DNA from 2 places in the Brevibacillus sp. AF8 genome. Region 1 is predicted to be linked to the other one. Evidence: a T-box and tRNA genes for the amino acid it is inferred to sense, from the RefSeq annotation. Region 1 holds a T-box; the other holds one or more tRNA genes.
The links. The T-box of region 1 lies ahead of tyrS (tyrosine--tRNA ligase). A T-box ahead of a tRNA ligase gene usually reads a tRNA of that ligase, here a tRNA-Tyr.

Region 2: it has a tRNA-Tyr gene. The T-box ahead of tyrS (tyrosine--tRNA ligase) is inferred to sense a tRNA for this amino acid. The anticodon was not compared.

The regions. Positions count from the first base shown of each region.
Region 1 covers NZ_JAGQDN010000001.1:67,091-71,934, reverse strand. Annotated here, with positions in the region: gene KB186_RS00320 (hypothetical protein) at 1-1,137, shown strand, start outside; gene tyrS (tyrosine--tRNA ligase) at 1,197-2,465, opposite strand; T-box leader at 2,524-2,753, opposite strand; gene KB186_RS00310 (ATP-binding cassette domain-containing protein) at 2,829-4,364, opposite strand; gene KB186_RS00305 (DUF6138 family protein) at 4,642-4,844, opposite strand, start outside.
Region 2 covers NZ_JAGQDN010000001.1:518,550-523,393, reverse strand. Annotated here, with positions in the region: gene KB186_RS01915 (TlpA family protein disulfide reductase) at 1-303, shown strand, start outside; gene KB186_RS01910 (hypothetical protein) at 475-672, shown strand; gene KB186_RS01905 (YycC family protein) at 959-1,129, shown strand; gene KB186_RS01900 (thioredoxin family protein) at 1,157-1,723, shown strand; gene KB186_RS01895 (hypothetical protein) at 1,790-2,107, shown strand; tRNA gene KB186_RS01890 (tRNA-Tyr) at 2,200-2,284, shown strand; tRNA gene KB186_RS01885 (tRNA-Leu) at 2,330-2,411, shown strand; gene edeQ (edeine self-resistance N-acetyltransferase EdeQ) at 2,570-3,007, opposite strand; gene edeP (edeine non-ribosomal peptide synthetase EdeP) at 3,306-4,844, shown strand, end outside.

The sequences.
Region 1 (4,844 bases):
ATGCCGCGTTTTATGAGCCAGCCTTCTGGTTTTTTGGCGACTCATGTATGGACAGAGCATGCTGACGAGCAGACGCTGCAAACGAATCGAGCTGTTTATTTCGGCTCCGAGAGGATTACATCGTCGGCACAAGCAACAGGCGGTTTTGTTAAACACCGGATTCCGGTTACAAAAAGCGTATTTTACTCGAATCCGTATTTTCAAGCGAAATTGCCTGTCAATGTCGCCATTGCGCAAAGCCCTGAATTTTTGCAGTTTCTGAATGATCTGAATCGGAACGGTGATGAAATTGGGCTACATACCCTCTATCCATACGAAATCAGACACTATCAAAAGACGACGGAAGATGCATTGCAGGTAATGAAAGATCACTTCCGGAGCCGTACCTGGATTGACCATGGGTATTTGAAGACCAGCTTTGCGTTTAACGCGCTCGACAACCAGACTGCGAATTACTTGGCGCATCAGTGGAAAAAATACGGCACATCGTATTTTTGGCACTACAGCTCAGAAGATATCGCGAATCCGAATAATGGTCTCGATCTGTACCAATCCCAAAGAGGCGACTCCCTGCGCACTCCGCTCTATTGGTCGCACCCGACAGTGACAGGCCCGTTTTATTCATGGTCGGCTGCCACCATTCCAGAAGATTCACTTTATCTGTATCGGAAGCAAAATCTCCAGCAGCTCATTCAAAACCGTGGAGTTTTTATCAACCATACCTACTTGGCAAGATTTCCATCCAACAAGCAGGGCGGGAAATTTGTCATTCGAGATGCCCAAGGAAACTGGATCATCCATCCCGATTTTGACCGCTTGCTAAAGCGAATGGAAGTTCTGCGAGACCAAGGAAAATTGCATTTGACAACCGTACGTGAAATCATGGATTATTGGCTCGCCCTCTCTCAAGTCAGATTGGAATATGCACCAAACGGCTCTATCGTTCTGCACAACGATGGTACGCAAAAGATTTCTGGTCTTTCCATGGCGACAAAAGCTTCGGAAGTTTATGTGAACGGGATGAAGCCGTCGCAAAAGAAAGCGGATGGCGATCTTATCTTTTGGTTCGATCTGGAGCCAAATGCAGTTGCCGTTATTGCTGCGAACAAAGTAGATAGTACTTCACATCCGAAATAAATCCCACAAATACAAAGAAGCTTCCCTAGTGGGTCTAGGGAAGCTTCTTATTCCTTTATCTATTGAGACAATTTTACCAAGCTGTAGTTTTTCTTACCTTTGCGGATAATGATGAAGCGACCGCCGATAGCAAGGCTTGGCGTTACTTCCAGTTCCAGATCGGTAACACGTTCACCATTCATGGAGATAGCGCCTTTTGTAATATCCTCACGTGCTTGACGTTTGGATGGCTCGATGCCGACCTCAACGAGCCAGTCGACAATGTTCTTCGTTTCGAGGGTAGATTCGAATGTCGGCATTTCTTTGAAGCCTTGCTCGATCTCATCTGCCGACAGCGATTTGATATCTCCAGTAAACAAAGCTGCTGTAATGCGCTTCGCCTGCTCCAGCAATTCCTCGCCGTGCACAAATCTCGTCATTTCCTCTGCCAGCGCTTTTTGCGCCTCGCGTTTATGTGGCTCGGTCTGTACTTTTTCAGCCAGCTCTTCAATTTGTTCCTTGGAGAGGAACGTAAAGTATTTCAAGTATTTCACAACATCGCGGTCATCGGTATTCGCCCAGAATTGGTAGAATTCGAATGGTGTTGTTTTATTTGGATCAAGCCAGATGGCTCCTCCTGCTGTCTTCCCGAATTTCGTGCCATCTGCCTTCAGCATCAGAGGAATAGTGAGACCGAATGCTTTTGCTTCTGGTCCTTCTTTTTTGCGGATCAGATCGAGACCGCTCGTGATGTTACCCCATTGGTCGGAACCGCCGATTTGCAGTTGAACATCTTCATGTTTGTACAGATGCAGGTAATCCAGGGATTGCAGAATTTGATAGGAAAACTCCGTAAACGAAATGCCGCTTTCCAGTCTGCTCGATACGACATCCTTGGCAAGCATCGTATTGATGCTGAAGTTTTTCCCGTAATCCCTCAGAAATTCAATGACATTGATTTTGTGCGTCCAGTCGTAGTTGTTCACCAAGCGAATTTGGTTGTCGCCATCTGTAATGAACAGCTTTTTCATCTGCGCGGTGAGTTTGTCGACGTTCTCCTGAATCTGTTCCAGTGTTTGCAAAGAGCGCTCGGATTGACGGCCGCTCGGATCGCCAATCGTACCTGTTGCACCACCGATCAAAATGACCGGACGATGACCAGCGAGCTGAAAGCGTTTCAGTACCATGAAAGGAATCAAGTGACCGATATGCATGCTGTCACCTGTTGGATCGACACCACAATATAACGAGACTGCTTTTTCATTCGTTAATTCTCGCAGCCCTTCTGCATCTGTTTGCTGATTAATGGCTTCGCGCCATTCGAGTTCGTCGATAATATTCACTGCCATACACTCCTTCAATCTCCTATGGTAAAAAAACAAAAAATCGCCCCTTGTCTATTGTAGACATAGGGACGATTGAATAACCGTGTTACCACCCATCTTGCACCAATGGACCCAAGCGCTTGCGCAGGCCATTCATGCCACTCGTAGCGAGTTATCGTTCGCGATTCCGCTCGGCATTACCCGAGATACTCCAGAGTGTAATTCGCTCGCTTATTGTGTACCGGGTTCCATCAACCCCCGGCTTTCTAGGACAGGGAATAAGCTGCTACTGGGCTCTTTCAACGTATGTTTCATATGAAATTAAAGTCAGTATATTGAATTCAAATAGCAATGTCAACCATGTAGCAAGGATTCCGCCACGATCCCTTATTTTATTTTCGTAAGACCGTTGGAGGTTAGTTCATAAACAGTTGTTGCGACCTCATGCAAATACCGTCGATCATGCGAAATACTGATAATCACACCGTCAAAAGCCGTTAACGCCCGGCACAGAACAGGAGTCGTCAAAGGACTGAAGTTTCGGGTCGGTTCATCCAATATCAAGATTTCGCACTGATCCAAAATCATTTTTAACAGGAGCAATTTCGCTTTCTGTCCCCCAGACAAGTTTTGAATGGGTTGGTGCATCTCATCTTTTGTAAATTTCATACTGCCTAAATGCGTATACGCTTTTGTGATCGCTTCTTTATTCCCGGTTCTTTCCAGGTACGCAATCGGTGTTTTGGTCGAATCCAGTTGTTCTTCATAATTTTGGGGCATATACCCGATCTTTAATGACGAGTGCTGGACTAGCTCATCCATGATCTTTTTCAACAACGTCGTTTTTCCGATCCCATTTTCCCCAATAATCGCGACTTTTTCTGGCCCGTTAATCGATAAATGAATCTGTTTCGATAGCTGATTGTTCGCTATTTGCAGGACTTCCAATGAAAAGTCGAGGATTTGTTTACTGCCAGGCACATGTACCTCAGAATCAAATCGGAATTCGCTTGCTTCTTCCACACTCGGAGCCTCTACAAACGTTTCCGATGCTTTCTCCATGCGCTCTCTTTGATTTTTCAAAGACTTGATCTTCTTTTGCAGACGTGGATTTGAGCGGGACACGTTCCGATGTTGATGCTCTGCCTTATTCCAAACGTCGTGCCATTTCTCCATTTGCTTTTGATGATCAGAAACTTGCTTTCTGGCTATCTGTTCTTGTTTGTTCAGGTGGCTCTCGCGATTCGCAATGTAATTTTCATATGGCTCTCTTGAAAAAGTATATTTGGGTACTTGTTTACGCTTCGTCAGCTCCATATGAAGGATACCGTTTGCTGTATTCGCAATAAATGTTTCGTCATGCGATACATATAGGACAGGAAGCGATGTTTGTTGAATAAACTCTTCCAGCCATTCCATCGTTTGAATATCCAAATCATTCGTGGGTTCGTCTAGCAATAAAACGTCAGGATTCTGTGCCAGCAGACTTAAAAAGCGGTATTTGAAACTCTCACCACCTGACAGAACACCCATCTTTTTATCTGAATCCAATACATGAATGCCGAGGTCATCCATCGCCCTCACCAGTTCTTTGCTCCATTGATTTTCGACAAAAAACTCGGCGATGGTCCATTGTTTTTCTTCGCCCGATAGCTCCTGTGCAAGAAATCCCATGGAACAATCGTTTCGCAGCACGTTACCTGCAAATGTGCAATACTCGGCAATCATTTGTTCCGCGTATATCAACTTTAATAAGCTGCTTTTTCCATTTCCCTCTTCCCCGATGATGGCTATCTTGTCACCGGTTTGCAGGGTCAGATGCAAATTTTGAATGAGAGTCCTGTCGTCTTTTTTGGTGGTAATCGTGATATTGTGCAGTTCAACCATGTGGATTCCCCATTTCGTTTTTACGTTTCTCGTCATTTACTCCTTGTTCATCTGTATCACCCCCTTTTTTGACAACAAAAAAAGATGCTCCTGTCCAATAAACAGAAGCATCTTGCTCTCGTAATAGAAATCGCTATATGAAAAATAGATCATACAGGAATTCAAGCTATACATTTGCGGGTGAATTTGGCTTCTTGTTTATTTATTATGGGATTGGCTTTTCCAATAAATAAACAATTGCGCAAATGATTCACCCTCCGTTCCATGAAGTTGACTTCAATATAGCATGGCCTTCTAAATATTGTCAATGTAGCTATTCGACCAAGGCTAGCAATTGTCCGAGCTTGTCCTTGATGGGGGAAGATTCCTTTTTTACCACCTGTGCGAGCTTCTTATTCCCACCAAAAAGACGATAAATAACGGTTTCCCGCTTGTAATCTTCCAGCGCTGCAAGCTCCTCTATAAGCGCATCCACCAGTTCTGCACGATCGATGGTGACATTTTTCAAAGGCTTCG
Region 2 (4,844 bases), 450 kb from region 1:
CTGGAAGCGCCTGATTTACAAAAAGTCTATGAAAAATACGGCGGACAGGTTGATATGTTTGGTGTGAACGTCACGAGCAATGACAGTCCGGAAGCAGCTATGGCCTTCGTCACCAACTACAAGCTGACATTTCCGATACCGATGGACGTAGCTGGAACTGTGTCGAACCGTTACAAGGTGATGGCATTCCCAACGACTTACTTGATTGACGCGGATGGGATCGTACGAAAGAAGATCATTGGCATGGTGGATGCTTCTACACTGGAGCTGGAACTGCGCCAGTTGTTAAGTCCAAAGCCATAATGAAGTCACATAAGTCGCTGGGAGAGAATTCTCCGGCGGCTTTTTCTATTTGTGATATGTATGACAAGGCCCATTTTGCAGGTGAATATCTTGATTTTGTATGCTTGCCTAAAGAGCGGGGGTTCTCTCCTTCATAGACTGGAGTGATCCAGGGCAAAGGGAGGAAAACAGATGGCCAAGGGCAAAAAGATCAAGAAGAAGAATACGCGACAGCACCCCAATCAAGTACAGATGAAAATCGTAACATCCCATACATGTCAAGTATGCAAGCAGCAATGTGCACGAGGTTTGGCATATATGGAGCAGATGTCCCAGCCCGGCGCGATCGGCTTTGGTGTACCATGTATCCTTACTAAGCAAAAGCCATAGTTCGTCCTTTTCCATTGTGCGGGATATTCTGTTCACGAGATAGTCCCTTCGCGTACGGTGAGCAGGGATCAAACAGCCTGACTCCATTTTGGAGCTACCTATGGGTGGCTCTTTTTTAATTTTTCATTAAGAATTGGCCTGAGCAAATGTGAAAGAGAGGATCAGTAGAGCCAACATGTTACAAAGGTTAAAGGCTCTCAAGTGCCAGGCTTGTATGCTGGCAGGTTTAACGGCTGTGTATTATACTGAAGGGACTGATAAAAGCAAGGGAAAGGAGCAAAATAACATGCGTCCATTACAAATATCACCGGAGACCGCTGTCAAGCTGGCGGAAGCGCTTCAGGTACCCTTGGAGCGTCTCATGCACATGCCGCAGCACATCTTGTTGCAAAAAATGATGGAGCTGGCGAATCAAGAAAAGGAAGCAAACGAAGCAACGGATAAAACCCAAGAATAGGCGAGCGATACAAAAGGAGGAGAAAAGATGGGGGCAAACGTAGCACATAAATTCCGTACGGGGCTTAAGCCACAGGCGTTTGTGGAAAGCATGACGAAAAATCAGGATACATACCAAAACTGGTCGGATGCATTTTCATGGGAGGATGAACAAGAACGTGCTTTTTTTGCCTCTCTCCAGCATCGTGATGACCTCAGATGTTTGATTTTGGCTGCAGATTGGTGTGGCGACGTCGTTCGCAACTTGCCAGTCGTCTTACATGCCCTGAAAGAAACGGACATGCCAGTGGAAATTATGGTGATGGAAGAACACCTCGATCTGATGGATGAGTTTCTTACGATGGGAGGTCGGGCGATCCCTGTTGTTATTTTCGCAGACACGGGTGGTCATGTTCTTGCCAAATGGGGACCGAGACCAAAGCATGTCCAAGCTGTCATGACGGCATTCAAACAAGATAACCCGGACCGAACCGCAACGGATTATGAAGACAAGATCAAGGTAGCGCGTGCCGAAATGCTTGAGCAGTATGGAGAAGGCACTGGCTATCAACAAGTGATTGTCAAAGAACTGAGAGAGCTACTTTCCTCGATCTAACGATCATATCAAAAACAGGGCGGAGTCCCGGCTCCGTCCATTTTCATGCAGAAGGGCTGAATATTCATGTATTACTACGGCAATGAAACCATTATGTCCTTGGAGCAGGTGCTTCGCTTAAAAGCATCGGAAGTTCGAATCCTGGAGTGGGTACGTACCTACGAGTTTTTAGAAAACAGTTATGGGATCGATGAAGCCGTTCCCTACTTCTTGGAGATAAAATGTGAAGAAGGGCATGTCAAGATTCGCAAAAACCGCATACTAGAATTCCCGGAATACTCCTGTGAGGGAGAAGCAACATTTCAAGAAGTAGACGAAGCATTGCGTGTCTTTCACGAGTGGGCACAGGAGATTTTGGCGCAAAAAGATAGTCAATTTAAATAAATATATTGACGTCAAACAAAGTTCATGATAAATTAATAAATGTCGCTTCTGGTTGAAGAGAGTAGACGCAGAAGATAGACAGCACATATTGTGGGGAGATAGTGAAGTGGCTAAACACGGCAGACTGTAAATCTGCTCCCTCCGGGTTCGGCGGTTCGAATCCGTCTCTCCCCACCATTGATTTTCTTTCGAAGATGTGCTAATTTATTCATAGTTTCACTTGCCGGTGTGGCGGAATGGCAGACGCGCGCGACTCAAAATCGTGAGGGAAACCGTGGGGGTTCAAGTCCCTTCACCGGCACCATATCAAAACGAATGCACACTAACCATGATGTTTACAGACACATGGAAGGTGTGCTTTTTTAATATACATACGGGAAACAATCCAAACAGCGGCGAGTCTAAGACTTGGTTTTCAGGTCTTAGGTCGCCGCTGTTCCCTTTTTGGGTAACGAAAACTCGCTAAAAATTTAATTCGGCAATCGTCTCGCCAAACAGAACCATACCATTTTTTTGAAATCCGAGTGAGGAGTAAAGGTTTTCGGCTGCGACGTTGGCTGGAGCATAACCAATGACAATTTTTTGACAATCTTCCTTTGCCTTCAAGATATCAATGACTTGCGCAATCGCAGCACGTCCGTAGCCTAGTCGTTGGTACTTCGCATCAATTAAGAGTCTGTAAATCCAGTAGTTGCCATCGTCAGGGTCAAGCCCATACATGACAAAGCCAACCATGGTGTCATCATGGTATATGGCCAAAGGAACAAATGTAGTTTGAAACTTTGATTCAGCGATGGAGTAGAGGTTCGGGGCAACAAACTCGCTCTGTTCGGGAGTAGGTTCCAGTTCAATACACTCTTCCCAGTTTTCCAAAGTTACTTCACGAAGTGTCACAGACATCTAATCACATTCATCCTTCCGAGGGCTTTTTGCCAATATATTACATTTTATCCTACGTGAAAAGACAGCCAAAATCAATAGAGTACACAAATTTTTTTCTATTTTATGCAGCGCTAGAGAAGGAGAACAAGGAATGGAATTCCCGTAATTTTCAGAAATAACAATTTATGGAAAATTCATTTGACACTACAGAAGAGTCATCTATATAGTTGAAATTGGAAGTATTTGTAATCGATTTGATTTTTTACCATGTCTGAATTGTGGTTACATCTGCACAATTCAGAAAGGGGGATATGCTTTGCGCCAGGATAAGAAGCAATGGAAGGTCGGTTATCCTTTAAGTCATCCACAAAAGCGTATCTGGTATACGGAAAAATTACATCCACAGCTTCCTATCCATACGTTAGGGGGGATGGTGAGGGTGCAAGGAAAGGTGAAGCTGGATGTACTGGAAGCCGCTATTCACCTGTTCATTCAAAAGAACGATACCTTGCGACTCAACTATCAGGAGGAAGAGACAGTCCTTCAGTTTGTTGGAGAGTACGAACCGCAGCCATTGCAGGTGTTTGATTTCAGACAGGAACAGAATGCGCCAGAGCGGTGCAGACAATTTCTGCAAGATTTGTTTACAAAGCCGTTTTCGATCGGACAAGAGCCTCTGTTCTACTTTTGTCTGATTCAACTGAGTGACGAAGAAGCGGGGTATTTTGTAAAGCTGCACCATTTGATTGCTGATGGTTGGTCTATTTCAATCATGACAGAACAAATTGCTCACTATTATGACACGTTGTTGGCAGGCGGTACCGTCCATGTAGGAGATGAACACGCTTATCAAACTCTTGTCGAAAGGGAGCATGCCTATTCTCAGACTGACAGATTTGAAAAGGACAAGCGATACTGGCGGGACAAGTTTCATAGCTTGCCCGTAATCACGACATTACAAAAGGCGACAGATACTACTGAAGGCAAGCGCAAAGTTTTTGCATTCAACCGCGAAGATTCGACAAGAATACGCCAGTTTGCAGACCAAATGAAATGCTCGCTAAATTCCTTGTTTGTGGCTCTCGTGAGTCTTTACCTGCAGCGCTGTACGAGGCAAGAAGAAATCGTGATCGGTACACCGCTGTTAAACCGTTCAGGCAAAGTGGAGCGCAAAATATTCGGGATGTTCACCAGCACTATGCCATTTCGTCTGGCAGTTCCGATGGAAATGGATGCTATCGATTATGTTAAATATGTCAACAGGGAACTCACTTCCTGTTATTTTCATCAGAAATATCCTTACGATTTGCTGGCTCAAGAGCTGGAGCTGAAGAAACATGGCTATGACAGCCTGTTTCAGATTTGTGTAAATTATTACAGCACGCAGTTGCCATTCACTCTTGGTGGCTACCCCGTGACTAATGAGGAGTTTTACAACGATCACCAGTTGTATTCGCTCCAAGTGATTATCAGAGAATGGGCAACAGATGAACAATTGACAATGGAATTGGACTATAAGATAGCCGAGTACACGGAAGAGGATATTGACCGAATAGCGGATCATCTCATAAGGCTTCTCCATCAGATGATCTCGATTCCAGAAGTACCGCTGTCCAATTTGAACTTCCTTGCTGACGAAGAGTTGGCACTACAACTCCATACGTGGAATGATACTGCTGCTTCCTATCCCAGCGAGAAGACGGTTGTCCAGTTGTTTGAAGAGCAAGTAATACGCTCACCACAGGGAGTTGCGTTGGAGTCAGAAGGGCGCACGCTGACATTTCAGGAACTACAGGATCAAGTGAATCGACTCGCTCAGTCATTGCGAAACCGAGGAGTTGGCCCTGGCGTAATT